DNA from 3 places in the Variovorax sp. HJSM1_2 genome. Region 3 is predicted to be linked to each of the others. Evidence: riboswitches for the same ligand, from Rfam matches in the RefSeq annotation. Region 3 holds a riboswitch; each other region holds the start of a gene.

Region 1 (4,770 bases), on a different contig from region 3:
TGGCTGTTCGACTGCCGTGGCCTGGGCGCGCGTCCGCAGTGGAGCGCCCTGCGTGGCGTGCGGGGCGAGGTGGTGCGCGTGCACGCACCCGACGTGCAGTTGAGCCGCCCCACACGCCTGGTGCACCCGCGCTACCCGCTGTACATCGCCCCCAAACCCGAAGGTGTGTTTGTGATTGGTGCCACCGAGATTGAAAGCGACGACCTCTCGCCCGCCAGCGTGCGCTCCACACTCGAACTGCTGAGCGCCGCCTACGCCGTGCACAGCGGTTTTGCCGAAGCACGCATTCTGGAGATCGCCACCCAATGCCGCCCGGCCCTGCCGGACAACCTGCCCGCGCTACGAGAGCTTGGCCCCCAGACGCTGCAGATCAACGGCCTGTACCGCCACGGTTTCATGATCGCACCCGCCATGCTGGACGCGGCGCTGGAACTGGTGTCGACCGGCCACAGCACACTCGCCGAAAGCTTTGGGCTCAACCCCATGGCACTGCCCGCCACACCATGAACGTCCTGATCAACCAACAACCCCACCAGTTGCCCGATGGCGCCACGCTGGCCCAAGCCGCCGAGGCCATAGGCGCGCGCCCGCCGTTTGCCACAGCCGTCAACCTGCAGTTTGTGCCCGGCGCCAAACTCGCGCAGACGCTGCTGCAAGACGGCGACAAGATTGAAATCATCCACCCGGTGACCGGAGGCTGAACATGTCCACACCAACCAAACCCGACACCCTTTCGCTCTACGGCGAAACCTTCACCAGCCGCCTGCTGCTGGGCACGGCGCGCTACCCGTCACCGGCCGTGATGGAAGCCGCCATTCGCCGCGCCAAGCCCGCCATGGTGACGGCCTCGCTGCGCCGGCAAAACCTCAAGCCCGGCCACCATGAAGGCACGGGCGCCGCTGACACTGGCAACGGTTTCTGGGCCTTGCTGCGCCAGTTGGGCGTGCCGGTGCTGCCCAACACCGCCGGTTGCCACAGCCCGCAAGAGGCCATCACCACGGCCCACATGGCGCGCGAAGTGTTTGCCACCGACTGGATCAAGCTCGAACTGATTGGCGACGACTACACCCTGCAACCTGACACCTTGAACCTGGTGCAAACCGCCGGCACGCTGATCAAAGACGGCTTCAAGGTGCTGCCCTACTGCACCGAAGATCTGGTGTTGTGCCAACGCCTGGTCGACGTGGGCTGCCAGGCCGTCATGCCCTGGGCCGCGCCCATAGGCACAGGCAAAGGCCCGGTCAACCCCTATGCGCTGCAGGTGCTGCGCGAGCGGCTCAGCGTGCCCTTGATTGTGGACGCCGGCCTGGGCCGTCCCTCACATGCCTGCCAGGTGATGGAGTGGGGTTTCGACGCCGTGCTACTCAACACCGCCGTGGCCTTGTCGCAAGACCCGGTGCGTATGGCCGGCGCGTTTGCCGATGCGGTGGACGCAGGCCGCGCCGCCTACCAGAGCGGCGCCATGGCCGAACAACACGCCGCCCAGCCCAGCACCCCCGTGCTCGGCACACCCTTCTGGCATCAATCCTGAGCGCCCCATGCCCACCATAGAAACACAGGCGCAAGCCATCTTCGACGCGCACCGCGCCACCTTCCTGCCCACGGCAGAAGCGCTGGACAGCGCTCCAGAATTCAGCCGCGCCGACGTCAATTACCAAGCCGCCAAACTCGGCTGCCTGCGCCTTGGCTTCATACCAATCGATGCCGAATGCCTGGCGCTGGCCTGGCAGGCGCAGAGTGTGCGCACGGGGCAGTTTGATGCCACGGCCTGGCCCGATACGCGCGCCGATTTTGGCCTGGCGCCACGCCCGCGCGCCAATACCTTCGCGCCCTGCCCCGATCGCCTGGGCCTGTACGCCGTGTTGCCCGATGCCGCCTGGGTAGGCCGCATGGCGCGCGCCGGCGTGCCCACGGTGCAGTTGCGCTTCAAGTCGGATGACCAGGCCGCCATCGTGCGCGAGGTGCATGCGGCCGTTGCCGCCGTGCAGGACACCGGCAGCCTGCTGTTCATCAACGACCACTGGCGCGCCGCCATCAACGCCGGAGCCTATGGCGTGCACCTGGGCCAGGAAGATCTGGATGCGCTGCAACCGGCCGAGCTGGAGACGATTCGCGCCTCCGGCATTCGCCTGGGCGTCAGCACCCATGGTTACGCCGAGATGCTGCGCGCCGATGCCGTGAGCCCGAGCTATATCGCCATGGGCGCGGTGTTCCCCACCACGCTGAAAAAGATGGCCACCGCGCCACAAGGCCTGGGCCGTCTTTACGCTTATGCCCGCTTGCTGCGCGGCATGCCGCTGGTGGCCATTGGCGGCATAGACGCGGCGCAGATGCCTGCCGTGGCGGCCAGCGGCGTGGGCTCGGTGGCCGTGGTGCGCGCCTTGGTGCAGGCGCCGAATCCGGAATTGGCTGTGGCTGAACTCAAGCAGATCCTGGCTGGCGGTTGACCGCTGATGGATAGCCGGTAAACGAATGCAAAGGCCGCGTAAAATCGGCCGCAACTTCGCTCCAGGGCGAAGCACCGCTAGGGGTGTTGGACCGGCCAGGGCCGGACGACTGAGAAAGTCCCTTCGAACCTGATTGAGGTAATCCTCGCGCAGGGAAGCATGCAAGAAGTCTCGCCGCGCGCACATCGCCAAACAGCTGTGCGCCCTCTCACACGGCAGATCCAGACCCTTGAGGCTCCCGCGAAGCTGCTGTTTTCACCATGGCACATCGCAAACATAGTTGCACATCATCTTTCAAGCCAAACTGGCCCCTCAAGCGCTCCAGCATTGCGGCAGCCGCTTCTGTATTCGTAGCATTCACGGCGCACGCCCAGACCCCTGAGAACGCCACGCTCAGCACCATCACCGTCAACGAGCAAACCGCTGCCCCCATGGCCGACGTCACCGGCTTTGGCGACGTGCCGCTGCGTGAAGTGCCGCTGTCCGTCACCGTGGTCGACCACACCGCGTTGCAGAACGTGGGCGCACGCCGCCTCGCCGACCTGACGCAGTTCGACGCCTCGGTGGCCGATGCCTACAACTCGCCCGGCTACTGGGACTTCCTGAGCGTGCGCGGCTTCACGCTCGACAACCGCTTCAACTACCGCCGTGAGGGCTTGTCCATCAGCGCCGAAACCTCCATCCCGCTGGAGAACAAGGAGCGCATCGAAATCCTGAAGGGCACCAGCGGCATACAGGCCAGCACCAGCGCACCCGGCGGCCTGGTGAACTACGTGGTCAAACGCCCGACCGAACACAACCTGCGTGAAATCAATGTCGAATGGACCGGCCGCGGCAGCCTGCTCACCGCCATCGACCTGGGCGGCCGCTTCGGCGCCGAACGCCAGTTTGGCTACCGCCTCAACGTGGCCGCTGAAAAGCTGCGCCCCGAAACCTACCACGTCGACGGCAGCCGCAACCTCTTCGCCCTGGCCGCAGACTGGCGCCTGACACGCGACACGGTGCTCGAAGTGGAGCTGGAAAACAGCCACAAGTCACAACCCAGCGTGGCCGGCACCAGCGTCATCGGCAACCAGTTGCCGCCGCAGCCCAACCCGCGCCTGAACCTGAACAACCAGCCGTGGTCACAACCCTCGGTGTTCGACGCGTTCACCGGCAGCGTGCGCCTGCAGCAAGCCATCAACACCGACTGGCGCTGGTCGGCACAAGTGGGCCAGCAAAAACTGAAGACCGACGACCGCCTGGCCTACCCCTTTGGCTGCAGCGCCGAGGGCGTGTACGACCGCTTCTGCAGCGATGGCACCTTCGACATGTACGACTTCCGCAGCGAAAACGAGCGCCGCACCCAGACCGGCGCCAACCTGCGCCTGCAAGGCAATGTGGCGACGGGCAGCGTGAAGCACGATCTGGGCATAGGCCTGACCAGCAGCCGCGTGCGCAACCGCTTTGAGGAGTACGCCTACAACTGGGTTGGCATCGGCAGCATAGACGGCCAAACCATGTTGCCCGCAGACCCGTCACTGTTTGTAGGCAACACCAACCGCGACGAACGCAGCCTGGAGTTTGCGTTGCAGGACGCCATCCACTGGACGCCCGAGTTCACCACCTGGGTCGGCCTGCGCCACACGCGCCTGCAACGCGACAGCGCACTCACCGATGGCAGCAACCCCACCAGCTACAGCGACAGCCTGAACACACCGTGGCTGGCGGCCAGCTACAAGCTGCCAAACGCGGCCGTGGTTTATGCCAGTTACGGCGAAGGTCTGGAATCGAGTGTGATGCCGAACAATCCCGCCATTGGATTCAGCAACGCAGGTCAAGCTTTGCCAGCAGCCAAGTCCAAGCAGTTTGAGGTGGGCGTCAAGGGCGGCAGCGAGAACCTGGGTTGGCAACTGGCCGCTTTCCAGATCAAGCGCCCGATCTCGAACGTTGACGCTTGCACACGTCTCTTCATCGTGGATTGCCTTGTTGGTTATGACGGTGATGCCGTGCACCGCGGCCTCGAAGCCAGCAGCCAATGGCGCAACGGCCCCTGGGCCATAGACGGCAGCGCCACACTGCTGCACGCGCGCCGCGAAGGCAGCACGCTAGAGCCGCAGAACAACGGCAAGCGCCCCACCAACGTGCCCGACTGGGCCCTGCGCGCCCGTGTGGCCTATAACCTGAGCACAGTGCCCGGCATGCAGATCGAAGGCCTGCTGTCGCACGAAGGCCAACGCGCGGTGACGGCCGACGAGTCCATCATGCTCGGCGCCTGGACCCGCGTCGACGCCACGCTGCGCTACAACACCAAGCTGGGCGCCAGCAACACCACCTGGACGCT
Region 2 (13,552 bases), on a different contig from region 3:
TCCCTCATATGGTTATGCACATATTGGTCAAACAAAAATGTAGTTTGTCTCCATAAGCGCCGCTTTTATAGTCCGGCCCTATGCACGATATTGCGTTCGTTTTTGCAGGCTTTTTTGTCGGGTTCATCGTCGGTTTGACCGGTGTGGGCGGCGGCTCGCTGATGACGCCGCTGCTGATCTTTTTCTTCGGTGTGAAGCCGCATCTGGCGATTGGCACCGATCTGCTGTTTGCCGCCTTCACCAAGATGGGCGGCTCGGTGGCCCTGGCGCGCGCCAAGGTGATCGACTGGGCTATCGTGTTGCGCATGGCCGCTGGCAGCGTGCCGGCATCGCTGGTCACACTCGCCGTGTTGAACTACGTCGGCCCAGCCGACCCAGCGGTGCAGCGTGTGATGACAAGCACGCTGGGCGCGGCCCTGCTGCTCACGGCAGTCGCCACCCTCTACAAAGCCATTCGCGGCAAGACCGCTGGCACACCCGCGGCTACGGCGATTGCCAGCCACCATCCAACGCTGCGCAGCAAGGTGCTGCCGGTGGTGTTTGGCGCGGTGATTGGCGCCCTGGTCACCCTCACCTCGGTGGGTGCAGGCGCCATTGGCGTCCTGGTGCTGATGCTGCTGTACCCGGCACTGTCGCTGCCGCGTATTGTGGCTGTGGACATTGCCCACGCCGTGCCGCTGACCCTGGTCGCGGGCCTGGGCCATGCCTCGATTGGCTCGGTTGAATGGGCGCTGCTGGCCAAGTTGCTGGCGGGCTCCTTGCCCGGCATTTGGCTAGGTTCACAACTCATGCGCAAGACGCCTGAGCGCCTGATCCGCTCCCTTTTATCGCTGCTGTTGGCCTATGCCGGCGCAAAGTTGATTGCTTTGTAGAACAATCGCGGGTTTGCCGCAAAACCAGCCGACTTGACCCGGTTCCGCGCAACCCCTCCACCTTCGATGACGTTGACCTAAAAGATGTACCAATACACCCCATTCGACAAGCAGTTCGTTCAGTTGCGCGCCGCCCAGTTCCGCGACCAATTGGAACGCTGGCAAGCCGGCACACTGGCCGAAGACGAGTTTCGCCCGCTGCGCCTGCAAAACGGCTGGTACGTGCAACGCTTCGCGCCCATGCTGCGCATCGCCGTGCCTTATGGTGAGATCAACAGCGCCCAGGTGCGTGTGCTCGGCACCATTGCACGCGACTACGACCGCAAGGACGAAAACGACCTCAGCAAGGCCAACCCCGGCCTGAGCGACCTCACCAGCCTGCCCAGCGCCGTGGCCCACTTCACCACACGCCAGAACGTGCAGTTCAACTGGATTCCACTGGCCAAGAGCGCCGATGTGATGGACCTGCTGGCCAGCGTGCACCTGCACGGCATCCAGACCAGCGGCAACTGCATACGCAACACCACCAGTGACGAACGCGCCGGTGTGGCCGTGGACGAAATCGCCGACCCACGCCCGATCGCCGAAATCATCCGCCAGTGGAGCACGCTGCACCCCGAGTTCGCCTTCCTGCCACGCAAGTTCAAGATTGCCATCACCGGCGCCACCGACGACCGCGCGGCCACGGCCTGGCACGACGTGGGCCTGCACGTGTTGAAGAACGAAGCCGGCGAAGTCGGCTTGCGCGTGATGGTGGGCGGCGGCATGGGCCGCACCCCCGTGGTGGGCACGGTGATACGCGAATTCCTGCCATGGAACCAGTTGCTCAACTACCTGGAAGCCGTGATCCGCGTCTACAACCGCTGGGGCCGCCGCGACAACATCTACAAGGCACGCATCAAGATCCTGGTGAAGGCCGAAGGCCAACGTTATATCGACGAGGTCGAAGCCGAATACCAGGAAATCATTGCGCACGACGGTGGCCCGCACACCATCACACAAACCGAGCTGGACCGCGTCTCCGCCAGCTTTGAAGTGCCGGCCAGCCGCCAAGGCGCACTGCCCGCGTCGACCATTACGGCCCCCGCCAACTTTGACACCAGCACTACGGAATACCAACGCTGGCTCAAGCAAAACGTGTCGGCGCACAAGAACCCGGCGCTGCGCGTGGTCACGCTGTCGTTCAAGCGCCCCGGCTACTCGCCGGGTGACGCCACGGCCGACCAACTGGCCGGTGCCGCCGACCTGATGGACCGTTACAGCGCCGGTGAAGCCCGCGTCACGCACGACCAGAACCTGGTGCTGCCCTGGGTGCGCGAAGACGAGTTGACCGCGCTCTACACCGAGGCCCGCGCCGCCGGCCTGGCCCTGAGCAACATCCGCCTGCTGACCGACATGATCGCCTGCCCCGGCGGCGACTTCTGCGCACTGGCCAACGCCCGTTCCTTGCCCATCGCCGAAGCCATCACCGCGCGTTACCAGGACATGGACGAGCTGCACGACCTGGGCGAAATCGACCTGCACATGAGCGGCTGCATCAACTCCTGCGGCCACCACCACAGTGCACACATCGGCATTCTGGGCGTGGACAAAGACGGCCAGGAGTGGTACCAGGTGACGCTGGCCGGTTCGGACGGCTCGGACCTGTCGGGCCATGCGGCTGCCGGCAAGGTGGTGGGCCCATCGTTCAGCGCCGCCGAAGTGCCTGAAGTGATCGAAGCCCTGCTCGACACCTACCGCGCCAACCGCCAAAACGCCGAAGGCAAAGCAGAAACCTTTATCGACACGCTGCGCCGCGTCGGCCAGGACCCGTTCAAAGCCGCCGCCAACGCCGCCCGTATCAGCACCGGCCGCCCCGCAGCTGTGGCCGCCTAAGCAGAACGACGAAAGATCAACATAATGAAAATCATAGCTGCCACCGCACACACACCGGGCCCAGAAGTTGGATCTGCTGCCCAAAATGGCATCCTCACCGTGGCCAACGACGTAGACCCGCGCAGCCTGGCGCTCGACGGTGTGACGCGTATCGACCTGGTGTTCCCCAAGTTCACCGATGGCCGCGCCTACAGCCAGGCTTTCCTGCTGCGCCGCCGCCTTGAATTCAAGGGCGAGATCCGCGCCACCGGCGACGTGCTGATCGACCAACTGGTGCAGATGCAACGCAGCGGTTTCGACGTGGCCGTGCTGCGCGCAGGTGTGGACGCCAGCGCCGCCCAGCGCCAGTTCGACCGCTTCAAGGCCTTCTACCAAGGTGACGCGGTGCACGTGAAGCCGCTGTTTGTCGAGCCCGAACTGCGCGATCAAGCGGTTACCGCAGCCTGAACGCCGCCTGAGCAAAGTAGACACATGAGCACCCTAGACCTCGCACACATCAACGCCGAACTGGGCCGCAACGCCCAGGGGCTGGTGGACTGGGCCCTTGGCCTGGACCAACCGTCCATAGTCACCACCAACTTCCGCCCGTTCGAGGCGGTGATCCTGCACATGGTCACTAGCGTGCGGCCCGATGTGCCCGTGGTCTGGATGGACAACGGCTACAACACCGAAGCCACCTACCGTTTCGTCGACGAGGTGACCAAGCAACTCAAGCTCAACCTGCAGATCTACCTGCCACGCCGCTCGCGTGCACACCGTGAAGCCGTGGAAGGCCCAACACCCGCACTCGACGACCCACGCCATGCGGCCTTTACCCAGGAAGTGAAGCTGGAGCCATTTGCGCGCGCCCTGCGCGAAACGGCACCCAAGGTGTGGTTCACCGCGCTGCGCGCCACCGACACCGCTGTGCGTGCCCAGATGGATCCGGTGAGCATCAATCCTGATGGCCTGATCAAGGTTGCGCCGCTGCTGCACTGGTCGTCCAAAGAGCTTTACGAGTATTGCGAAGCCCACGGCCTGCCGAACAACTTCGACTATGTGGACCCCACCAAGGGTGAAGACAACCGCGAATGCGGCTTGCACCTTGCCCACTGAGACTCACTCAAGTCCGCTGAAAAGTGCCCCGCCTATGAACGCCCGTGCCCCTTTAGAAAACACAGCCCCCATGACCCAAGCTGCCGCCCACCTCAGCAACGCCCATCTGGACGCGCTGGAAGAAGAAACCATTTTTATCCTGCGCGAAGTGGCCGCCGTGTTCGAACGCCCGACGCTGCTGTTCTCGGGCGGCAAAGACTCGCTGGTGCTGCTGAAGTGCGCCGAAAAAGCCTTTGGCGTGGGCCGCATCCCCTATCCGCTGTTGATGATAGACACCGGCCACAACTTCCATGAAGTGACCGACTTCCGCGATTTCCGCGCCAAGGAACTCGGCGCCGAACTCATTGTGCGCAACGTCGAAGACTCGATGAAGCGCGGCACCGTGCGCCTGGCCCACCCCGGCGAGTCGCGCAATGTGCACCAGTCGGTCACGCTGCTCGAAGCGATTGAAGAATTCCGCTTCGACGCACTCATAGGCGGTGCGCGCCGCGACGAAGAAAAGGCGCGCGCCAAGGAACGCATCTTTTCGCACCGCGACAGCTTCGGCCAATGGCAGCCCAAGGCCCAGCGCCCCGAGTTGTGGACGCTGTTCAACACCCGCCTGCAGCCCGGTGAACACTTCCGCGTGTTCCCCATCAGCAACTGGACCGAGCTCGACGTGTGGCAATACATCGAACGCGAAAACATCGCCCTGCCCTCGCTTTATTACACACACCAACGCGAAGTGGTGGAACGCAAGGGCCTGCTGGTGCCGGTCACCGAACTCACGCCACTCAAGGCCGGTGAAACCGCCGAGATGCGCCAGGTGCGCTTCCGCACCGTGGGCGACATCACCTGCACCTGCCCGGTGGAAAGCGATGCCGCCACCGCCGCCGACATCGTGATCGAAACCTTGGCCGCCGACGTCAGTGAACGCGGCGCCACACGTATGGACGACAAGACTTCTGAGGCATCCATGGAAAAACGTAAGAAAGACGGGTACTTCTGATGACCGCAACCACAACCCAAGCCCTGTCGGCCCTGAAATTCATCACCTGCGGCTCCGTCGACGACGGCAAAAGCACCTTGATCGGCCGCCTGCTGGTCGACACCAAGGCCGTGTTGCAAGACCACCTGGCCGGTGTGCAACGCCAGGGTGAAACCGACCTCGCGCTGCTGACCGATGGCTTGTCGGCCGAGCGCGAACAAGGCATCACCATCGACGTGGCCTACCGCTACTTCAACACCGAAGACCGCAAGTTCATCATCGGCGATGCGCCCGGCCACGAGCAATACACACGCAACATGGTCACGGCCGCGAGCAGCGCCGACGCCGCCGTGGTGCTGATCGACGCCACCAAGCTCGACTGGAAAAACGCCGCGCTGGAACTGCTGCCACAAACCCGCCGCCACTCGCTGCTGTGCCACCTGCTGCGTGTGCCCAGCATCGTGTTCGCCATCAACAAACTCGACGCCGTGGCCGACTCGGCGCTGGCCTTTGCCCACATCAGCGCCGCCCTGAACCAGTTTGCCGCGGCGGCCGAAATCCCCGTCAAAGCCATAGTGCCGATCTCGGCACTAAAGGGCTGGAACGTGGTCGAAGCCGGTCACAGCGACACGCCCGACTGGTGTGGCTACACCGGCCCCACGCTGCTGCAAATCCTGGAACAGTTGCCCAGCACGCCTGCCGAAACGGACCAGGCCTTCGCCTTCCCGGTGCAGTGGGTGGAGAAGTTCCACTCCAGCAGCGACACCAGCCAAGGGCGCCGCGTGTTCTGGGGCCGTGTGGCCACGGGCAGCGTGCAAGTGGGCCAGGAAATCCGCATCCTGCCAAGCGGCCAAACCGCCATCGTGGCACAGGTGCTGGACCATACACGCACACCCAAGAGCGTGCTCGCGGGCAGTAGCGCCGGCATCACACTTGACCGCGAAGTCGATGTGTCGCGTGGTGACTGGCTGTTGGCCCCGGGCCAGTTTGAAGCCAGCCGCGAGATCTCGGCCACCGTCGCCTGGATGGACGACGAACCGCTGGTCGCCGGCCGCGTCTATTGGGCGCTGCATGGCCACCGCTGGGTCAAGGCCAAGGTCAAGCGCATCGTGCACAAGCTGGACATCAACACCCTGGCCGAGGAAGACGCCAGCGAGTTGGCGCCCAACGCCATTGGCCACATTGAACTGGCCTTGCAAGAGGCCATTGCCACGCGGCCGTTTGTGTTGTCACGCGCACTCGGTTCACTGGTTTTGGTCGACACCGCGTCGCACAAAACCTCCGGCGCGGTGCTGGTTCGCGGAAACCCTTAAAATGCCGGGTTGCGCAAAAAGCGTAAGGGCCCGCACCGCTGCGGGTGCCCAGCCAAAACGCCAGACGCTCGCCCCACAAGACCAACTTACGCTGTAAACACATGACTCACGTCGTCTCTGAAAACTGCATCCAGTGCAAATACACCGACTGTGTCGATGTTTGCCCCGTGGACTGCTTCCGCGAAGGCCCCAACATGCTGGTGATCGATCCAGATGAGTGCATCGACTGCGCCGTCTGCATCCCGGAATGCCCGGCCAACGCCATCTTTGCTGAAGAAGACTTGCCGCCAGAGCAACTCGCCTTCATCAAGATCAACGCCGACCTGGCGCGCGCCGATGGCTGGAAGAGCATCACCAAACGCAAACCCGCCCTGCCCGACGCCGACGAGTGGAAAGACAAGCCGAACAAGATCGAGAACTTGATTCGCTAATTCCCTTTGGGCATCAAGCTCAACGAATACGGGGCCGCGCAAATTGCCGGCCCCGTTTTACATTTCAGGTCGTGACTTCATCTAAATCTCTTCCATTGATAGAAGCCGATGCCGTGGTCATCGGCGCCGGCCCGGTCGGCCTGTTCCAGGTGTTCCAGCTCGGCTTGCTGGAAATCAGCGCCCACGTTATCGACTCGCTGCCCTATGTCGGCGGCCAATGTATTGAGCTCTACCCCGACAAACCGATCTACGACATTCCGGCCGTGGTGGCCTGCACCGGCCGTGAACTGGTGGCGCAGCTGGAGAAACAAGCCGCGCCGTTCCAGCCGACCTACCACCTGGGCCAATCGGTGCGCGAACTCAAGCGCGAGGCCGATGGTCGCTTCGCGCTGGAGACCACGCGTGGCCAGCGCTTCCTGGCCAAGGCGGTGTTGATCGCGGCAGGTGTGGGCGCATTTGAGCCACGCAAGCTCAAGGTCGATGGCATCGAGACATTGGAAGGCCGCCACCTGCACTACCACGCAGCGCCTGCCGCAGCACTGGTAGGCCAAGACGTATGGGTGATGGGCGGCGACGAAAGCGCAGTCCAGGCCGTGCTCGACCTGGCGGCCCTGGACTATGGTCAGCGTCCACACAGCATCACCCTGCTGCACCGTCGCGAAGTGCTGCAAGCGCCGACCATGATGGTGGCCGAGTTGCTGGCCTTGCGTGAAGCCGGCCAACTGAACTTCAAGGTGGGGCAGATCACCGGCTTTGCGCAAAACGCCGACCAAAGCCTGAGCGGGCTGAACATCATCGATGTGGACGGCGCCACAAGCCTGCACCCCGCGCAACAGCTGATCGTCTACCTGGGCTTGTCACCCAAGCTGGGTCCGGTGGCGGACTGGGGCCTGGCCATGGAACGCAAGCAATTGCAGGTGGACACCGAAGCCTTTGCCACCAGCGCGCCCGGCATCTTTGCCGTGGGCGACATCAACACCTACCCCGGTAAAAAGAAGCTCATCGTTTGTGGCTTCCACGAATGTGTGCTGGCGGCCTTTGGCACGGCGGCGATGGTCTTCCCCGAGCGCAAAACGCTGCTGCAATACACCACCACCTCGCCGCGCCTGCACCAATTGCTGGGCGTCGCCACGCCATCCAAGGCAGAGTAAACGCTCAGAAATTCGAGCGGTAGTAAAGCATGGGCCCGCCGCGCTTGGCGCGCAGCACCACCTTGCCGCCGCCATTCATCTGCATGCCAATGGCGCCAAACTCTGGGGCCAGGCCGCCGTATTTGGCGCTGGGGAACTGCACTTCCACACGCGCGGCATACAAAGCGCCATCACTGGTTTGTGTCAAGGTATAAGCGTCTGGCGAGTTGTTCGTGACCCGGCGCCAGGCGCCCAGGTCGAGCCGCCGCTGGTCCGCCAGGCTGCTGCGCCAGCGCAAACCCAGCTCCACGTTCGAGCCATTGGCAGACGCATCCCGCACCTCGGCCGGACCGTTCAGGGCAGCCGAGCCGGTTCCCGTTTGCACCACCCCCAAAGCCACCCCGGCACCACCACGCTCATGGGCCCAATGGCTGAACTCCAGGCGCGACGCAGGCATGTCGGTATTGCCATTGAGACTGCCATTCAGCGCGCGTGCCGCAGTGCCTGGCACCGCCCTGTCCCATGTGGGTAAAACCGTGGAACTGATTTCGGTGTAACCCCGGCGTCGCGCGCGTGGGGCATCGGCATCAGAGGCCTCCACCCGGTCCACCGAAATGCCGGAGATATAGGGCAGGCTGTTGGCTACGGCAAACATCTCGGCTCGGGCAACAGTTTCATCCGCCCACACGTTGCACGCGCTGAACACAAAACTGCCAGCACCGAGCAGCCAGGCCCAATGGGCTGAGCGAGCCCCGGGCCTCAAGCCCCTCAAGCCACTCAAGCCCCTCAAGTCCCTCACCCCGCCTGCGCCCCGAACACCCCAGCTCGCATTGCCGGCATCTGCTTTGTGCATGGTGGCCCCTTGTACTGCGGCCGTTCATGGCCGTTTGCATACACAAAACGGCGCCATCAACGGCTCCCCAATAACAAAGTGTCCGCTTAGGGCCCCCTGGCCACATATCGGACACAACGGATTGCGTTGTCAGCTCAGTCTGATGCGACTCTACGCTTACTTTTGAGCCAATTCAATCCATTCATCAGTGCGAAATGCGAGCGAATAAACGCTCTTTTGCTGCTGGCAGCAGCAGGTCGGTGCCAGTATTTACGCTAGCTTTTTAATAATTTCACCCGGGTGTAATTGCAAAATAATTTAAACCGGGTAAAAATACGGAAACCTCAAGACTACAGCCCCAAACCACATGCCCGATATTCCCTCGCCCCTTTTGTTCACGGCCTTCGCCGACAGCCGCTGCATTGCACAGGGCGAACTGGCGCATGTGGCCACCCTGGTCAAAGCGGCCAGCGAGACCTCTACTGACGCCACCCTTTTGCTTTTCCACGACGCCGATGGCACGCAGGTGGAACTGGACCTGCGCGGCACATTGGCCGAGGTGCTGCAAAGACTGCCCGCCCATCCCTGCATGGTCGCCGCCGCTCCCTTGATGCGTCAGGCTCCGGTCGCGCCAGCTGACACCAAGCCCACTGAAGCAGCCGAGGCGCCACGCCGCCCGGGCCGGCCACGCTTGGGCGTGGTGCCACGCGAAGTCACACTGCTGCCTCGCCACTGGGATTGGCTCAATGCCCAGCCCGGCGGCGCCTCCGTTGTCCTGCGTAAATTGGTCGAGGAAGCGCGTCGCCAAAGCCGTGACGCCGACGCCGCCAGGCAGGCCATTGAAGCCAGTTACCGTTTCATGCAAGCCATGGCCGGGAATGCGCCAAACTTCGAGCAAGCCAGCCGTGCCTTGTTTGCCGCCGACACGGCCGCCCTGCTGCAGCACTGTGCGGGCTGGCCTGCCGATGTGCGCAGCTACATGTTGCGTTTGGCCGCCCCTGCGCTCAGCCCCGAGATCAACACCGTCACCCCCCCCAGCAAAGCCGCAACATGACCCAGCCTCAGCAGCCTTCCGTCAGCAGCACCGAGACCGGCACACCCGCCAAGCCGCCGCGCATGTGGCGCACCTTCGTGACCTTCCTCATCCCTATGATGATCAGCAACATCCTGCAGGCGTTGTCGGGCACGTTCAACAACATCTACCTCGGGCAGATGCTGGGTGTGCAGGCCTTGGCGGCGGTGTCGGCCTTTTTCCCGGTGGTGTTTTTCTTCATTGCCTTTTCCATAGGCCTGGGCGCCGGGGCCTCGGTGCTGATAGGCCAGGCCTGGGGCGCCAAGGAGTTGCTGCGTGTCAAGGCGATTGCCGGCACCACACTCGCCGTGGGGCTGATCGCCGGCGCCGTGGTGGCGGTGTTTGGCGGCAGCTTCACGCAGTTGTTCATGGCCGGCCTGGGCACGCCGGTGGACATTCTGCCCAGCACCATTGCCTATGCACGTGTGATGTTCTGGGCCATGCCGGGTCTGTTCCTGTTCCTGCTCAGCACCTCGATGCTACGGGGCGTCGGTGACTCGGTCACACCGCTGTGGACACTTTGCATCTCCACCGCCGTAGGCCTGCTGGTGACGCCAGCGTTGATCCGCGGCTGGTGGGGCCTGCCGCAAATGGGCGTGGTCAGTGGCGCATGGGGTGCGGTGATTTCTTACGTGGTGGCCATGGGCTGGCTGGCGGTTTATCTGCTGTGGCGCAAACATCCCTTGGCACCCGACGCGGCGTTTCTGCGCAGCATGCGCATACAGCCGGCGCTGCTGGCCAAGGTGCTGCGCATAGGCCTGCCCACAGGTTTGCAAATGGTGGTGATTGCGCTCTCCGAGGTGGCGGTGCTGTTCCTGGTGAACCGTTTTGGCTCGGACGCCACCGCCGCCTATGGCGCGGTCAACCAGGTCGTGGCGTATGTGCAGTTTCCGGCCTTGTCGATTGCCATCACCGCATCCATCCTGGGCGCACAAGCGATTGGTGCGGGGCGCGGCGACAGCCTGGGCAAGATCGCGCGCACCGGCATACACCTCAACCTGGCACTCACCGGCACCCTGGTACTGCTGGCCTATCTGTTCTCGCGCCACATCCTGGCGCTGTTCATCACCGCGCCACCGGTGATAGAACTGGCGCAGACGCTGCTGCACATCATGCTGTGGAGCACCATCATTTTTGGCATGCAAGCCGTGTTGTCCGGGCTGATGCGCGCCAGCGGCAGCGTGCTGGTGCCCACCGGCATTTCAATCTTCTGCATCCTGGGCATAGAGGTGCCGACGGCCTGGCTGCTGAGCCAGCACATGGGCCTCAACGGCATCTGGATCGCCTACCCCATCACCTTCATTTGTATGCTGTCACTGCAAACCGCCTATTACCGACTGGTATGGAAGAAGAAGCCGCTGCGCAGGTTATGAGGCGCTAGAACTCTTTCACGAGAGAAAAGGTCAAGGCTGCAGCACCCAGCACATTCATCTGTGTGTTCCACCCGCCATCAAAACGCCAGCCCACCGCCGGCACGATGGCGGGCGAAAAGCCGTGGTAGTTCAACGGCACTTTGTCTTCGTAAGGCTCCTTGTAGCCATACAAGATGCCGGCCGACCACTTGAGGTAGACACGCGGCAGGCTGTCAAAAACCTTGTAATAGCTGCGGCCCACGTAAACATAGCCGCTATCTTGTCCAAACGAGTTGCTGAAGTACGCCCCACCCACAAACCAGCGCTCAGGGGTTTCACGCTCCAGGCCTATCAAGTGCACCGGCCTGTGGTCCGGGTTGTACGAATAGTGATAGGTGTAGGGGCTGATTTCCACGCGCCACAGATTGGGCGTATAGGCAGGCTCCTGCGGCTGGTTTTGAGCCATGACCTGGCCGCCAAAGCCCATCAGGGCCGCCGCGACCAAGCGCTGACGAAAAAGTGTCATTTGCATCGTATAGGGCTCACTGGCGCAACGGCAGAACCGCAGGCCCCAAGTGTTTTGGCTGTCGATCGAATGAGCGCAAATTTTAGCGGGCGCCCCCCTGCTGGAGCCCGGGCGAACCCTTGCGGCCCGCAGGCTAGAATCCGCTCGTGCCGCCCGCTCGACAAGCTGCGGCGCATTTGCTGGGGGTGTTGCCGCAGATCCGTGTGGCGACTGAGAAAGTCCCTTTGAACCTGATTGAGGTAATCCTCGCGCAGGGAAGCTGGTTTGCCACACCAAGTACCGGCCGTGCGCCGTGTCTCTGTTTTCGGTGTTGGCGCCCCATGTTCTCAGCCGTGGTTTGCCTGCCCTGCCGATAGGAGCGCAAACGTGACCGAGCCGACTTCATCTTTTCAAAACCAGGCCTTGAGCCCGCTGCCCAGCGATGCGCGTGTCTTCGGCTGGGGCGACCAGGCCGCGTTGTGGTTCAGCCTGGGCGTTGGATTGCTGGTGATGCAGATCGGCGCCTACCTGGTGCCGGCCGTGGGCACACAAGACGCGGTGCTGGCCATTGTGCTCGGCTCGCTGATTGGCGCCGGTTTGCTGGCCTGGACGGCGCGGGTCGGCTGCCGCACGGGTCTTTCCAGCGCCGGGCTGATGCATGCCACCTACGGCAGCCTGTTTGCACGCCTGCCCGTGGGGCTGAACATCGTGCAGCTCATAGGCTGGACCACGTTTGAGCTGGTGGTGATGCGTGAAGGCACGGCGGCCATAGGCCAGCAAATGTTCGGCCTGCCGCTGGATGGCCCCATGGGCATTCTCGCCACCACACTGCTCTGGGGCGCGGTGCTGACCGCGCTGCTTGCGGGTTCCATGCTCAAGCTGGTGCGCGGTTTTGTCAGCCGCTTTGGTTTGCCGCTGGTGCTGGTGTCGCTGCTGTGGTTGACCTGGCAGTTCGCGCATGCACTCGCGGCCAAGGGTTTTGCTGCGTTCTGGCAGCGCCCCGGTGACGGCAGCATGGGCATGTTGTCGGCGCTAGACCTGGTGATCGCCATGCCGGTTTCGTGGTTGCCGCTGGTGGCCGACTACGCGCGCCACGGCCGTAGCCCGCGCGGCAGCATGGGCGGCACCTGGCTGGGTTATGTGCTGGCCAACATCTGGTGTTATGCGCTGGGCGTGATGGTGGTGTCGGTGGCCGAGCCGGGTGTGTCACTCGTCACCGCCCTGCTGCTGGCCCAAGGTGGTTTGTTGGCGCTGGGGCTGATCTTGATCGACGAGTTGGACAACGCTTACGGCGATGTGTATTCGGCCTCGGTCAGCGCCCACAGCCTGCAGCCGCGCTGGAGCGTGCGCCGCTGGGGCTTGTGGCTGGCGGTGCTGTGCACAGGCCTGGCGCTGGTGCTGCCCATGCACAGCCTGGAGCCGTTTTTGCTGCTGCTGAGTTCGGTGTTTGTGCCGCTGTTTGGCGTGATCCTGGGACGGCTGGGTGCGACGGCCGAAACACCGTCGCTGACGGCCCGCCGCATCGATGTGCTGGCGGCTGGCTTGTGGCTTGCAGGCATTGTGCTGTACCACCTGCTTGCGCAGTGGGCGCCGCAGTTCGGTTCGGCATTGCCCACGCTGGCCGCCACCTTTGTGCTGGCCTGGTTGACACGCAGCAGCCAGGCCAAAGCGCTTTCTGTCGCCTAAAAACCGTTCAGAGTGATGTCACTCCTGCAATGGCCGGGTCTGCATGACCACCGGGCTGAAACCGTGGTTCAGCGGCCCAGCGCCCCGCCCGGTGCGCACCTTGGCCCCCGCGGCAATGGCGTTCAGGATGTATTCACGCGCGCGCCCCACGGCCAATGGCAGCGGCATGCGCTGCGCCAGATAACAGGCGACGGCCGACGACAAGGTGCAGCCCGTGCCATGGCCATTCGGCGTGGCAATGCGCTGCGCGTGCAAGTGTTGGCGTGTGCCGTCGGGCAAGGCCAAGACGTCGACCACTTCGTCACCGGGCAAGTGGCCGCCCTTGAGCAACACCGCCGGCGCACCCAGCGCCAGCAGCGCGGACGCTGCATCGTCCAAGGCATCCACCGTGGCCAGTTCACGCACATCCCGGCCCAGCAGCA
Region 3 (13,552 bases):
GATCAACGGCGAGTTTGTGGAGTCCAAGACCACGGTGTGGCGCGACGTCGTCAACCCCGCCACACAAGAGGTGCTGGCCCGTGTGCCGTTTGCGACAGCGGACGAAGTTAATGCCGCCGTGGCCTCGGCCAAGACCGCGTTCAAGACCTGGCGCAAAACCGCCATCGGTGCCCGCGCACGCATCTTCCTCAAGTACCAGCAACTCATCCGCGAAAACATGGGCGCGCTGGCCGCCATCCTCACGGCCGAGCAAGGCAAGACCCTGCCCGATGCCGAAGGTGATGTGTTCCGTGGCCTGGAGGTGGTAGAGCACGCGGCCAACATCGGCAACCTGCAGTTGGGCGAACTGGCCAACAACGTCGCCGGTGGTGTGGACACCTTCACCCTGCTGCAGCCGCTGGGCGTTTGCGCGGGCATCACACCGTTCAACTTCCCGGCCATGATCCCGCTGTGGATGTTCCCCATGGCGATTGCCACCGGCAACACCTTTGTGCTCAAGCCGTCCGAGCAAGACCCCATGGTCACCATGCGGCTGTGTGAACTGGCGCTGGAGGCCGGCATTCCGCCCGGCGTGCTCAACGTCATCCACGGCGGCGAGGATGTGGTCAACGCCATTTGCGACCACGCCGACATCAAGGCTGTGTCCTTCGTGGGCTCGACCAAGGTCGGCACCCACGTCTACAACCGCGCCACACTGGCCGGCAAACGTGCGCAATGCATGATGGGCGCGAAGAACCACGCCATCGTGATGCCCGATGCGAACAAGGAGCAAACCCTCAACGCCATTGCCGGTGCGGCCTTTGGTGCGGCCGGCCAGCGCTGCATGGCACTGTCGGTGGTGGTGCTGGTGGGCGAAGCCCAGCAATGGGTGCCCGAACTCGTGGCCAAGGCCAAGACGCTGAAGATCGGTGCCGGCACCGAAAAAGGGGTGGACGTGGGCCCGCTGGTGTCGTGCGCCGCATATGACCGTGTCAACGGCTTGATCGCCCGAGGCGAGGCCGATGGCGCCAAGCTGGAGCTCGATGGCCGCAAGCCCACGGTGCCCGGCTTCGAGAAAGGCAACTTCGTAGGCCCAACCATCTTCTCGGGTGTGAAACCCGGCATGACGATTTACGACCAGGAAGTCTTCGGCCCGGTGTTATGCCTGGCCGCCGCCGACAACATCGACGACGCGATTGAACTCATCAACAGCAACGTCAACGGCAACGGCACCGCCATCTTCACGCAAAGCGGTGCGGCAGCACGCCGCTTCCAGGAAGACATAGACGTGGGCCAGGTGGGCATCAACGTGCCGATTCCTGTGCCAGTGCCATTGTTCTCGTTCAGCGGCTCGCGCGGCTCCAAGCTGGGCGACCTGGGCCCGTATGGCAAACAGGTGATCCTGTTCTACACCCAAACCAAAACCATCACGCAGCGCTGGTTTGACGACAGCACCGTCTCCCATGGCGTCAACACCACCATCAGCCTGAAGTGAACACTTGAACACCCCCAGTCTTCGCGCACTGCGTGTCGCTTCGCCAACCCCCTTGCAGGGGGCGACACCCACGGCCCGGCAAAGCCGGTTCCATGGTGTCTGCGCGCGAAGACAGTAAAACCGACAACGATTGCCCTATTCATGGACTTTGAAACGTCTGAAGAACAAAGCGCGTTTGCGCAAACCGCGCGCGCCTTTGCCCGAGCTGAGTTTGCGCCCCACGCGGCGCAGTGGGATCGCGAGGCCATCTTTCCCAAGGAGGCCATCACCAAGGCCGGTGCCCTGGGCTTTTGCGGCCTGTACGCGCCCGAGCGCATCGGCGGCCTGGCCCTGCCCCGGCTGGATGCCACACTGGTGTTCGAAGAACTGGCGGCGGTCGACCCCTCGACCACGGCCTTCATCACCATCCACAACATGGCCACCTGGATGTTAGGCACCTGGGGCACGGACGCCGTGTGCCAGCGTTGGGGCGAAGCGCTGACCAGCGGCGCACAGCTGGCCTCGTATTGCCTCACAGAGCCGGGCGCGGGCTCGGATGCCGCCGCGCTGAAAACCCGAGCCGAGCGCCAGGGCGACGGCTACGTGATCAACGGTGGCAAGGCCTTCATTTCGGGCGCGGGCAGCACCGACGTGCTGGTGCTGATGGCACGCACCGGCGGCCCGGGCGCCGCAGGCATCTCGGCCTTTGCGGTGCCGGCCGATACACCGGGCATCAGCTACGGCAAGAAGGAACACAAGATGGGCTGGAACAGCCAGCCCACACGCACCATCAGTTTTGACAACGTGCACATCCCCGCCGACCACCTGCTAGGCGCCGAGGGTGAAGGTTTTCGCATCGCCATGAAGGGGCTGGACGGCGGGCGCATCAACATCGCCACCTGCTCGGTCGGCGCGGCCCAAGGCGCGTTGGATGCCGCACGCGGCTACCTGCACGAGCGCCAGCAGTTTGGCAAACCCCTGGCAAGCTTTCAGGCACTGCAATTCAAGCTGGCCGACATGGCCACCGAACTGGTGGCCGCCCGCCAGATGGTGCGCCTGGCCGCGAGCAAACTCGACGCCGCGCACGTCGACGCCAGCACCTATTGCGCCATGGCCAAACGTTTTGCCACGGACGCCGGCTTCAACGTCTGCAACGAAGCGCTGCAGTTGCATGGCGGCTATGGCTACCTCAACGAATTTCCGCTGGAGCGCCTGCTGCGCGACGCGCGTGTGCACCAGATCCTCGAAGGCACAAACGAGATCATGCGGGTGATCGTGGCGCGGCGGCTGCTGGATGTGAACACACACGACATCCCACGGTGAAACCGGACGCGCTGCACGCTTATCATCAAATCAAGCTGCAGCGCTGATTCACTGTGCATCAGCAGCTCGAAACCTCCATAGCCATCTACATTTCTCTATGACCCTAGCTTCATCCTCATCCGACGACGTGATCCTGTTCGATGAAATCGCCACCGCTGGTGGCCAAAGTTTTGGCGTGGCCACACTCAACGTGCCCGCCGCGCTCAACGCACTGTCACTGCGCATGGTGGAGCTGCTCACGCCGCAACTGCAGCAATGGGCTGCTGACGCCAACATCGCTGGTGTCATCCTGCAGGCCAGCGGCGAAAAAGCCTTTTGCGCGGGCGGCGACATTCGTGGCCTGTACGACACCATTCGCGAACACGGCAGTGCGCCCAACCCCTACGCGCAAAACTTCTTCGCCACCGAATACGTGCTCGACCACCTGATACACAACTACCCCAAGCCCTTTCTGTGCTGGGGCCATGGCATTGTGATGGGCGGTGGTGTGGGCCTGTTGGCGGGCGCGTCGCACCGCGTGGTCACGCCCACGAGCCGCATCGCCATGCCCGAGATCAACATCGGCCTGTACCCCGACGTGGGCGGCAGTTGGTTTCTGCGCCGCATGCCGGGACGCGTGGGCCTGTTCCTGGCGCTCACCGCCGCGCCGCTGAACGCGGCCGACACCTTGTTCTGCGGCCTGGCCGATGTGTGTATAGACCAGGCGCGCAAGGCCGAGGTGCTGCAAGCCATCAGCAACACCAGCTGGAGCACAGACGCCCAAGCCAACCGCGCCACACTCTCGCGCCTGCTCGACGGTTTTGTCGTGAGCGCCTTGCCCGCCTCTTTGGTGCGCGAACACTTTGACAGCGTCAACCAACTCATGGCCGGTGAAGAGCTGGCCGTGATCGACCAACGCCTGCGCAGCTTGCAAAGTGATGTGCCGTGGCTGACCACCGCTGCCACCACCTACACCAAGGGTTCGCCCACCAGCGCTGCCATCTCGTTTGCGCTGTGGCAACGTGTGCCACGCATGTCGCTGGCCGAGGTGTTCCGCGTCGAATACAACGTGTCGCTGGCCTGCTGCGCCCACCCCGATTTCCCTGAAGGCACACGCGCCCTGCTGGTCGACAAGGACCGCAACCCACGCTGGCAGCCAGCTACGTTGGCCGAGGTCACGCCGGCCATCATAGAAGACCACTTCATCGACCGCTTTGAGGGCACACACCCGCTGGCCGATCTGACTTAAAAACAAAATCAACCGGAGACCAACATGCAAAACAAGATCACCACCGTCGCCTTCATAGGCCTGGGCAATATGGGCGGCCCCATGGCCATCAACCTGCACAAGGCCGGCTACGCCGTGCGCGCATTCGACCTGTCGCCCGATGCCTGCGACAAGGTCAAGTCCGCAGGTGTGCCGGTCTCGGCCACCGCGCTGGATGCGGCACTTGGTGCCTCGGTGGTGATCAGCATGTTGCCCGCCAGCCAGCACGTGGAAGCGCTGTACCTGGGCCGCGCAGGTGAAGAGGGTTTGCTGGAAAAATTGTCGTCCGGCACCTTGGTGATTGACTCCAGCACCATCTCGGCCAGCAGTGCCATCAAGGTGGCGCAGGTGGCGGCCACACGCGGCGTGCAGGTGATAGACGCGCCGGTTTCCGGCGGCACCGGCGGCGCCATCGCCGGCAGCTTGACCTTCATGGTCGGTGCTGCCGCAGCCGACCTGGAGCGCGCCCGCCCGCTGCTTGAAAAGATGGGCCAGAACATCTTCCACGCGGGCGCTGTGGGCGCGGGCCAGACCGCCAAGATCTGCAACAACATGCTGCTGGGCATCTTGATGATAGGCACCTCCGAAGCCCTGGCCCTGGGCGCCGCTAACGGCCTGGACCCCAAAGTGCTGTCCGAGATCATGCGCCGCAGCTCGGGCGGCAACTGGGCGCTGGAAAAATACAACCCCATGCCCGGCGTGATGGAAACCGCACCCGCCTCCAAGGGCTACGCCGGTGGCTTTGGCACCGATTTGATGTTGAAGGATTTGGGCCTGGCGCAAGAAAACGCCACCACCGTGCGCGCTGCCACACCACTCGGCGGCCTGGCGCGCAGCCTCTACGCCGCGCACAGCCTGGCGGGCCATGGGGCCCTGGACTTTTCCAGCGTGATCAAACTGGTGCAGCGCAAGGGGTGAGGTGAGCGACTCACTGGAGCGCGACCGTCGCTTTCACGCGACGAAAGTTATCTGCACCTCGAATATTTGGCGTCCTCACATCTCGAGTTCGTGGGGACACCGCTATAGTTAATATTTGTAACAAAAATCTAACGCAATCATAACGCCAAAAATTTTACAAGGCGTTTTAATGTTCCTGTTAAGGAGATCGCGTTGATTTATTAAAAACTATAGCAACGTTGACATTAATGAATCAATCAAATATCAATGATACAGCGGGCTCCTCGGGCGATATGGCAGTTGTAGGAGAGGGAACCCCGAATAGAACTCCTGTAAGTATTCAAGTACTTCAAAACATATATCATGAACTAACAGGAAAATCAGAAGAAGTTTCAAAAACATATGATGAATCTTTTCATGTCGTTTTCAATGATTTCAAGCAGCTAAATCTGCGAATTGGGCAGATTTGTGAGCAATATAACATTTGCTCTTCCAACTGCTCCGTTAGTGTTTTCTACATAAACGACACTAAAGACACATTTAGTTCCTTCGAGCGATTTGAAGCATTCAATACCGGATCAACCAGTTCGGTTGAAAGTGTTTTAGTAACGTATAATTTTTTACTAATTCTCCCCAAACTTGCCCAACCACAAAGCTATACCATTAGCGTAAGAATTGCCTCACCCGTGGCGATACAAAGAAAGATGAGCAATATTGATATGCCCAAAATCTTTCGGCTAATGGGAGGTGCCCGAACTGCTGTTGTTAGTATTAAATATGTGGATTACGCGGTCGCACGAACCCTTCTCAACACAATCGATGAATGGTTTAACGCACTTCCTCAGGCGAGAAGTAACGCGGCATGGAGATTTATTCGCTCGCATACTGACTGGACTCCCCTCATAACAAGATATTTAGCTGGTGCCGGGGTATTGGCTTTAATGATCTTTCTTGCTCCATATTATTTAAACTCCGAAGCATCTTTACTTCAACTTGCCCATTTCTTATTAATTTCTGGAGCATGCATTTTTGCTGCTTATAAAATTGCAGATCATCTAGGCACAGCGGCAGAAGATTCAATTGATGATTGGCTTGATTTAGCCTATATTTGCATAACTGATGGTGACAAAAAAGAGGTGGCATTAGCCAAATCTCGGAATCAAGGAGCTATAGTCTGGGGAATATTAAAATTGGCTGGCGGACTATGTGTATCCATTGCAGCCAAGTTAATTGCATTTCGCATTACAAATATCCCCTAGGATACCCTCCAATTACAAACGAAAGTTTATATAAATTCCCATAAAAACTTTAAAACGTAATTTGACGGTATGTGCTTTGATCTCGCTTTTCGAATACATGGTTAAGTGCTGCTTTTTTTTAAGCTGTTTTCCTGAACTCACGACCATTCGTTCACTTATTCGACGCGCCCTCATCAGCGCCGTTTTGATGACCTGCTTTGCCGCGCAAGCCGCCACCACGGACGAGCTGCTGCGCATGACGGAGCAGCTCGACCAGATGGACAAGCTGGACTTCGACCAGGCCATAGACCGGGCGAATAGGTGCACCCAGGCCAGAGACTTCGCCTGCACCGAGGCGCAGTTGGCAGCCGCGCGCAAGCTGGCCACGGGTTCGGCGACGAAGGCTAGCTTGGCCAAGGCCGAGAGCCGCTTGGTGGCCGAGAAAGAAGCGCTGGAAGCCGAGCGCGTGGCGCTGGCCAAACGCCAACGCGAGCTGGAGGAAGAGGAGCGCCGCCTGAAGCTTGCCGAAGAACGTGCGGCGCGTCAGGCTGCGGCCCAGGCCGAAGAAGACTCGGGCATGAGCACGGCGCAGGGCATGGCCTTGTTTGGCACCTTGCTTGGCCAGGCTTACCAGAACCAGGCGGCCGCGCGCCTGGCCGAGGCGGCGAACGCCAGGCGCATTCAGCAGCAGCTTTATGCAAGCCAAGCCGACGTGGCACGGAATCAGCAGCGTTTTGCCGAGGAGCGTGCGCGGCTCGAAGCGCAGCGGGCAAACCTGCAGCGGCCTCAGCCACAGGGCTCAGCCACACAAACACAGCCACAGACGCGCACCCAGGCACAAGTGCCGTCGACCGCAGCGCAGGCCACACCATCTACCCCATCCACCCCATTGCTGGCGCAAAACAATGCGCGGCAGGCGCAGCTTCAGCGCGAACTGGATGCAGCAGCAGCCCAACGTGCCCAGGCAAGCCAAGCCGCACAAACCGCCCAGGCCACGGCCCAGCGCTTGCAGGCCGATGCGCGTACCGCAGCACCAACGCAGCTCGCATCGAACACCAACACGATGCCAAACACCACGCCCGCCAACACGGCCGGCCAAGACAGCCGCATCAAACTCTACGGCACCATGTACGTGGTGCACTACGCCGCGCTCAAACACAGCCGCAGCGACAAGAACAACATCACCCTGGTGGAGCAGATCACACCCGTGCAGTGGACCTTTGATGTTCCCCGGGTGTCACCCCTGCAGCAGCCCAGCGGCCATACAGACGCCGTGCCCTACCAGGTGAGCGACCTGCTGCTGAAACAGATGCGGCCCAAGTTCTTCGACTACCTGCGCGGCAAATACACCATTTGTATAGAAGGCGGCAACCCACCGGATGGCTGCCACGGCTGGAGCGTGTACCACCAGATTGGCAACAGCGCCGCCGAGGTACAGGGCAAACTGAACACAAGCTTGCGCAGCTTCTCGGCGCCCATCACCAACGACAGCGGGCTGGACTACCCGGACAGCGTCGCTTACCGCGAATAAAGCGAAAAAGCGGCCAGGACTCTTAAGAAAAACAGGCTGCCAGCGCTTAAAAGCAAAGCGATGGCAGCTACTGTTTTGATAGTTCTCCCCTAGGCCACCGGCTGTATCGGGATATAGAACTCGCCACCGGCCTTGCGGAACTCGGCCGATTTATCGGCCAAGCCCTGGGCCAGCGCGGCGTCTTCGCTCACACCCTTTTGCGCGGCGTAGTCGCGCACGTCCTGGGTGATCTTCATCGAGCAGAACTTGGGGCCACACATGGAGCAGAAGTGCGCCTCTTTGCTCGAATCCTTGGGCAAGGTTTCGTCGTGGAAGTCGCGCGCGGTGTCGGGGTCCAAGCTCAGGTTGAACTGGTCGCTCCAGCGGAATTCGAAGCGGGCCTTGCTCAGCGCGTCGTCGCGCGCACGCGAGCCCGGGTGGCCCTTGGCCACGTCGGCCGCGTGTGCGGCAATCTTGTAGGCAATGATGCCGGCCTTGACGTCGTCGCGATCCGGCAGGCCTAGGTGTTCCTTGGGCGTGACGTAACACAGCATGGCCGTGCCAAACCAGCCAATCATGGCCGCGCCTATGGCGCTGGCAATATGGTCGTAGCCGGGGGCGATGTCTATGGTCAGCGGGCCCAGGGTATAGAACGGCGCCTCGTGGCAGTGCTTCAACTGCTCGGTCATGTTGGCCTGCACCATGTGCATGGGCACATGGCCCGGGCCTTCAATCATGGTCTGCACGTCGTGTTTCCAGGCCACCTGGGTCAACTCGCCCAAGGTGCGCAGTTCGGCGAACTGGGCTTCATCGTTGGCGTCGGCGCCCGAGCCGGGACGCAGGCCGTCGCCCAGCGAGAAGCTCACGTCGTACTGCTTCATGATGTCGCAGATGTCTTCGAAGTGGGTGTAGATGAAGCTCTCTTTGTGGTGCGTGATACACCACTTGGCCATGATGGATCCGCCGCGCGAAACGATGCCGGTACGCCGGCCCGCCGTGAGGTGGATGTAGGCCAGACGCACGCCGGCATGGATGGTGAAGTAGTCCACGCCCTGCTCGGCCTGCTCGATGAGTGTGTCGCGGAAGATCTCCCAGGTCAGGTCTTCGGCCACGCCACCGACCTTCTCCAGCGCCTGGTAAATCGGCACGGTGCCGATAGGCACAGGACTGTTGCGCACGATCCAGTCGCGTGTGGTGTGGATGTTGCGGCCGGTGGACAGGTCCATCACGTTGTCGGCGCCCCAGCGTATCGCCCACACCAGTTTTTCCACCTCTTCGTCAATGCTAGACGTGACCGCCGAGTTGCCGATGTTGGCGTTGATCTTCACCAGGAAGTTGCGGCCAATGGCCATGGGTTCCACTTCAGGGTGGTTGATGTTGGCCGGAATGATGGCGCGGCCACGGGCCACTTCGTCACGCACGAATTCGGGCGTGATGAGCGCCGGAATCTGCGCGCCCATGGGGTTGCCGCGCAGGCGTTGTTCGCGCTCGGCGTCGCTCAGGTATTCGGCCATCCATTCACGCCGGCCGTTCTCGCGTATGGCCACGTATTCCATCTCGGGCGTGATGATGCCGCGCCGCGCGTAATGCATTTGGGTCACGTTTTGGCCAGACTTGGCGCGGCGCGGTGTGCGCTGCAGGCCTGCGGCTTCACGGCGCAGTTCCAGCAGGCGGGTGTGCTGTTCGTCGCGTGTGCCGTCGTCCAGCGCTTGCGGGGCGCGGCCGGTGTAGGCCTCGGAATCGCCACGCGCCTCTATCCAGGGTGCGCGCAAGGCCGCCAGGCCGTGGCGCACGTCGATTTGTGCACTCGCATCGGTGTAGGGGCCAGAGGTGTCATAAACCGACACACGCTCGCCATTGCTGAGCGCGATCTCGCGCATGGGCACGCGCAATTGCGGATGCAGCACACCCGAGGCGTATGTCTTGGCGGAGGCGGGAAACGGTGCGCGGGTCAGTGCCAGGCGTTCGGCAAAGTCGGCGAGAGCAAGTCTATCGGGAGCATTCATCTGGAGCCTTTCAAAGTACGTGGGTACAAAAAGCTCCGGTCAGTGCCGCCGTCAAATGTGTGCGTGCACGGATTGCTCCACACACGGACTTTTTCTGACATTGCGCTCTTCTTCCGCCGGTACTAACCGGTTCAAGTTCATCGGGTTCGATTTGCATCGTCTCAGCACATGGTGCACCCCGGAGCGAGCGCGAGTATACGCGCTGCAGCACGCCGCCCTGGTCCGAATTCTTTTCTTCCTGGATCACACACATCCCTATATACTGTGTATATAAACAGTATTTTCAAGAGCATCACATGCCCCGCGCCGCCCTGCCCACCCTCGACCACCTCTGGCGCGCCAGCGAACTGGGTGTTGCACCCAGCATCGTGCAGCCCACGGGGCACGCCGTACTGGACGCCGAATTACCCGGTGGCGGCTGGCCCGCAGGGCAGATCAGCGAAGTGCTGCAGGCCCAGCCCGGCCTGCACGAATGGCGCTTGCTGCGTCCGGTGCTGCGCGCCACGGCGGCACGCGGCATGGTGGTGCTGGTGGGCAGCCCGCACTGGCCACACATGCCGGCCCTCAGCGCTGCGGGCCTGGGTTTGGCGGATCTGCTGATGGTCGATACCGACGTGCACCAGGAGCGCCTGTGGGCCGCCGAGCAGGCCCTGCGTTGCCGCGACCTGGCCGCGTTGCTGGTGTGGCTGCCGCAGGCCCGTGCCGAGCAACTGCGCCGCCTGCAACTCGCCAGCCAGGCCGCGCACCAGCCGCGCCCGCCGCTGCTGTTTGTGTTTCGCCCTCTGGATACACAACACGCCACCTCGCCCGCGCCCCTGCGCATAGGCCTACGCCAGGCCACGCAGGCCGCACCAGCAGGCGCGCTTGAAAGCCTGCCCGCGCTGGAGGTGCAAATCCTCAAGCGCCGTGGCCCGGTGCGTGAACAGCCGCTGCTAATCCACACCGCCATGCCTCCGGTGTTGGCCGTGCTGGGCAAGCGACGACAGCAGAGTTGGCAGAACCCGAAACCTATCCCAGTCATCACCCCCGTCACCAACCCCGTCACCTCGTCACCACCGCCCGTCCATGTTGTGGATCGCCCTGTCCCCGCCAGCGTCCTGCCCCTCAGCCCCGAGCGATGGCACAAACACGCCTGAGCCGGCAGCGCCCCTAGCACCACCAGAGGCGGCAGCGGGTGGCGTGCAAGCCGCCAGCCCAGCCGCACTGCAGCAGGAGCAATTGCAGGCACTGAGCTGGTGGGCGCTGCAGTTCAGCCCGCGGGTGTGTGTGCTTGAAGCCAGCGTGCTGCTGGAGGCCTCGGGCAGCGAGCGTTTGTTTGGTGGCCGGCGCGCGCTGCTCGGGCGCATCCAAGAGCAGGCACAACAACAAGGTGTGCCCTGCATGGCCGTGGCCCCCACGGCCTTGGCCGCGCTCGCCCTGCTGCAAACCCTGGCGCCACAAGATGGGCTCCAGCTCGTAGGCTGCAACAGCCAACAACTGCAAGCCACACTCGACGCACTGCCCGCCACCCATTTGGCCGCTGCGCGCCCCCACGACATCACCCTGCAGCAACTCGGTTGCCACACCCTCGGCCCGCTGCGCGCCCTGCCCCGCGGCGGTGTGTCGCGCCGTTTTGGCGCCGACCTGCTGCGCGCCATAGACCAGGCCTACGGCTTGGCGGCTGAGAGCTACGCCTGGGTGCAACTGCCGGAACAATTCACGCAGCGGCTCGAATTCCTGGGCCGGATTGAAGTCGCCTCTGGCCTGATGTTTGGTGTCCACCGCCTGCTGCTGCAACTCAAGGCCTGGCTGCTGGCGCGCCAGTGCGGCACCACCGGGCTGGTGCTGCGTTGGGAACACGACCTACAGCGCCGTAGCGAAGCCGCCAGCGGCACCCTCAGCGTGCGCACGGCCGAGGCCACGCGCGACACCACCCACCTGGCGCGCCTGCTGGCCGAGCACCTGGCGCGCACCACACTCGCCGCCCCCGTGGTGGCCATCACGCTGGAAGCGCTCGACGTGCAAGCCCAGCCCGACCACACGCCCAGCCTGCTGCCGCAAGACCAGGCCAGCGGCGACTCGTTGCAGCAGTTGGTCGAACGTTTATCCGCGCGCCTAGGCCCCAGCAAGGTGCTGCGCCCGCAAGCCCATGCCGACCACCGCACGCCGCAGCACCAGTCGTGGCAACCGGCCACCTGGGCAAAACCCAAGCCGCGCCAAACCAGCACACCGCCCTTTCCCGCTGCACTGGCCCAGCAACCGCCCTGGCTGCTGCGCCAACCCCTGGCTTTGGCCATGCACGGTGATCGTCCGCTGTACCAGGGCCAGCTCACGCGCCTGGCCGGGCCCGAGCGCATCGAGGCCAACTGGTGGGACAGCGCCCCCACACGCCGCGACTACTACCTGGCGCTGAGTGAACACGCCGGTTTGGTATGGATTTACCGCGAGCCTCAAACCGGTTGGTTTCTGCACGGCATCTATGGATAAATCTATGTTTTTCATAGCTATCACCGCTTATGCAGCATGCCCAAAGAGGCGATTTCATGCATGAAGATGAAATCCCGCCAGCCTATGCCGAGCTGCACTGCCTGAGCAACTTCAGCTTTCAGCGTGGCGCCTCCAGTCCCGCTGAACTGGTGGCACGTGCGCAGGAACTGGGCTACACCGCGCTGGCCATCACCGACGAATGCTCCCTGGCCGGTGTGGTGCGCGCACATGTCGAGGCGAAGAAACGCAGCTTCCCCATTCTCATCGGCGCCGAATTCAAGGTGCATGACGGCCCGGCCGCTGACAGCCCATGGTTTAGCTTGGTACTGCTGGCACGCAACCGCACAGGTTATGGCCAGTTGTGCCAGTTGATCACCCAGGCCCGCGCCGGCCTGCCGCGCGGCGCCTATCGGCTGCAAAAAGACCACTGGCCGCTGGCCCTGCCCGACTGCCAAGCCCTGCTGCTGCCGCGGCGCGACCTGCAGCACAGCGCCACGCTGGAGGCTATCACCAGCCACGCGCTGTGGCTGCGCCAGCAATTCCCCGGCGGCAGCGCCTGGTTGGCCGTGGAGTTGCATCAGCGCATGGACGACGCCCTGTGGCTGCACCACCTGCGCACGGCCAGCCAGCACAGCGGTGTGCCCCTGGTGGCGGCCGGCGGTGTGCTGATGCACAAACGCGCGCGCAAAGCCCTGCACGATGTGATCACCGCCGTGGGCCTGGGCCAGCCGCTGGCCGACTGCGGCTACGGCCTGGAGGCCAACGCCGAAGCCCACCTGCGCCCCCGCCCGCGCCTGGCCGGGCTGTACCCGCCCGATTGCCTGGCCGAGACCTTGAACGTGGCGCGCCAGTGCACCTTTAACCTGGACGAACTCCGCTACGAATACCCCAGCGAGGTGGTGCCGGATGGTGAAACCCCCACCAGCTACCTGCGCCGCAGCACCTATGAAGGTGCGGGCCGGCGTTACCCGCAAGGTTTGCCGGCCAAGGTGCAAAGCATGCTGGAGAAAGAGCTGGAGCTGATCAGCGACCTGCATTACGAGAAGTACTTCCTGACCGTCTACGACATCGTGCAGTTTGCGCGCCGCCAAGACATCTTGTGCCAGGGGCGCGGCTCGGCCGCCAACTCGGCCGTGTGTTACTGCCTGGGCATCACCGAGGTCAACCCAGACCTGATCACCACACTGTTCGAGCGCTTCATCAGCCGCGAGCGCAACGAGCCGCCCGACATTGATGTCGACTTCGAGCACAACCGGCGCGAGGAAGTCATCCAATATATCTACAGCAAATTTGGCCGCCACCGCGCGGCGCTGGTGGCCGCCGTCAGCACCTACCGCACACGCAGCGCACTGCGCGACGTGGGCAAGGCTCTGGGCATGACGCCCGAACAAATCGACCGCCTCGCCAAGAACC

Evidence for each region. Region 3 has a riboswitch for thiamine pyrophosphate ahead of thiC (phosphomethylpyrimidine synthase ThiC). Riboswitches for the same ligand answer to the same signal wherever they lie in the genome.
Region 1: linked by a shared signal. The riboswitch ahead of ACFQ95_RS04195 (TonB-dependent siderophore receptor) and the one ahead of thiC (phosphomethylpyrimidine synthase ThiC) in region 3 are both predicted to bind thiamine pyrophosphate.
Region 2: linked by a shared signal. The riboswitch ahead of ACFQ95_RS04225 (purine-cytosine permease family protein) and the one ahead of thiC (phosphomethylpyrimidine synthase ThiC) in region 3 are both predicted to bind thiamine pyrophosphate.

The regions. Positions count from the first base shown of each region.
Region 1 is NZ_JBMOXA010000003.1:6,565-11,334, reverse strand. Features, by position in the region: gene ACFQ95_RS04215 (FAD-dependent oxidoreductase) at 1-507, shown strand, start outside; gene thiS (sulfur carrier protein ThiS) at 504-701, shown strand; gene ACFQ95_RS04205 (thiazole synthase) at 704-1,531, shown strand; gene ACFQ95_RS04200 (thiamine phosphate synthase) at 1,539-2,447, shown strand; TPP riboswitch at 2,517-2,620, shown strand; gene ACFQ95_RS04195 (TonB-dependent siderophore receptor) at 2,708-4,770, shown strand, end outside.
Region 2 is NZ_JBMOXA010000003.1:12,648-26,199, reverse strand. Features, by position in the region: gene ACFQ95_RS04285 (sulfite exporter TauE/SafE family protein) at 81-872, shown strand; gene ACFQ95_RS04280 (nitrite/sulfite reductase) at 957-2,747, shown strand; gene ACFQ95_RS04275 (DUF934 domain-containing protein) at 2,772-3,194, shown strand; gene ACFQ95_RS04270 (phosphoadenosine phosphosulfate reductase family protein) at 3,219-3,842, shown strand; gene cysD (sulfate adenylyltransferase subunit CysD) at 3,877-4,830, shown strand; gene ACFQ95_RS04260 (sulfate adenylyltransferase subunit 1) at 4,830-6,122, shown strand; gene fdxA (ferredoxin FdxA) at 6,224-6,553, shown strand; gene ACFQ95_RS04250 (NAD(P)/FAD-dependent oxidoreductase) at 6,625-7,704, shown strand; gene ACFQ95_RS04245 (hypothetical protein) at 7,709-8,338, opposite strand; gene ACFQ95_RS04240 (DUF2239 family protein) at 8,892-9,569, shown strand; gene ACFQ95_RS04235 (MATE family efflux transporter) at 9,566-10,960, shown strand; gene ACFQ95_RS04230 (hypothetical protein) at 10,965-11,465, opposite strand; TPP riboswitch at 11,637-11,739, shown strand; gene ACFQ95_RS04225 (purine-cytosine permease family protein) at 11,832-13,130, shown strand; gene thiD (bifunctional hydroxymethylpyrimidine kinase/phosphomethylpyrimidine kinase) at 13,149-13,552, opposite strand, start outside.
Region 3 is NZ_JBMOXA010000006.1:111,406-124,957, forward strand. Features, by position in the region: gene ACFQ95_RS08660 (CoA-acylating methylmalonate-semialdehyde dehydrogenase) at 1-1,474, shown strand, start outside; gene ACFQ95_RS08665 (acyl-CoA dehydrogenase family protein) at 1,616-2,776, shown strand; gene ACFQ95_RS08670 (enoyl-CoA hydratase/isomerase family protein) at 2,874-4,004, shown strand; gene mmsB (3-hydroxyisobutyrate dehydrogenase) at 4,029-4,940, shown strand; gene ACFQ95_RS08680 (hypothetical protein) at 5,168-6,178, shown strand; gene ACFQ95_RS08685 (hypothetical protein) at 6,366-7,688, shown strand; gene thiC (phosphomethylpyrimidine synthase ThiC) at 7,778-9,673, opposite strand; TPP riboswitch at 9,765-9,864, opposite strand; gene imuA (translesion DNA synthesis-associated protein ImuA) at 9,970-10,809, shown strand; gene ACFQ95_RS08700 (Y-family DNA polymerase) at 10,853-12,139, shown strand; gene ACFQ95_RS08705 (error-prone DNA polymerase) at 12,196-13,552, shown strand, end outside.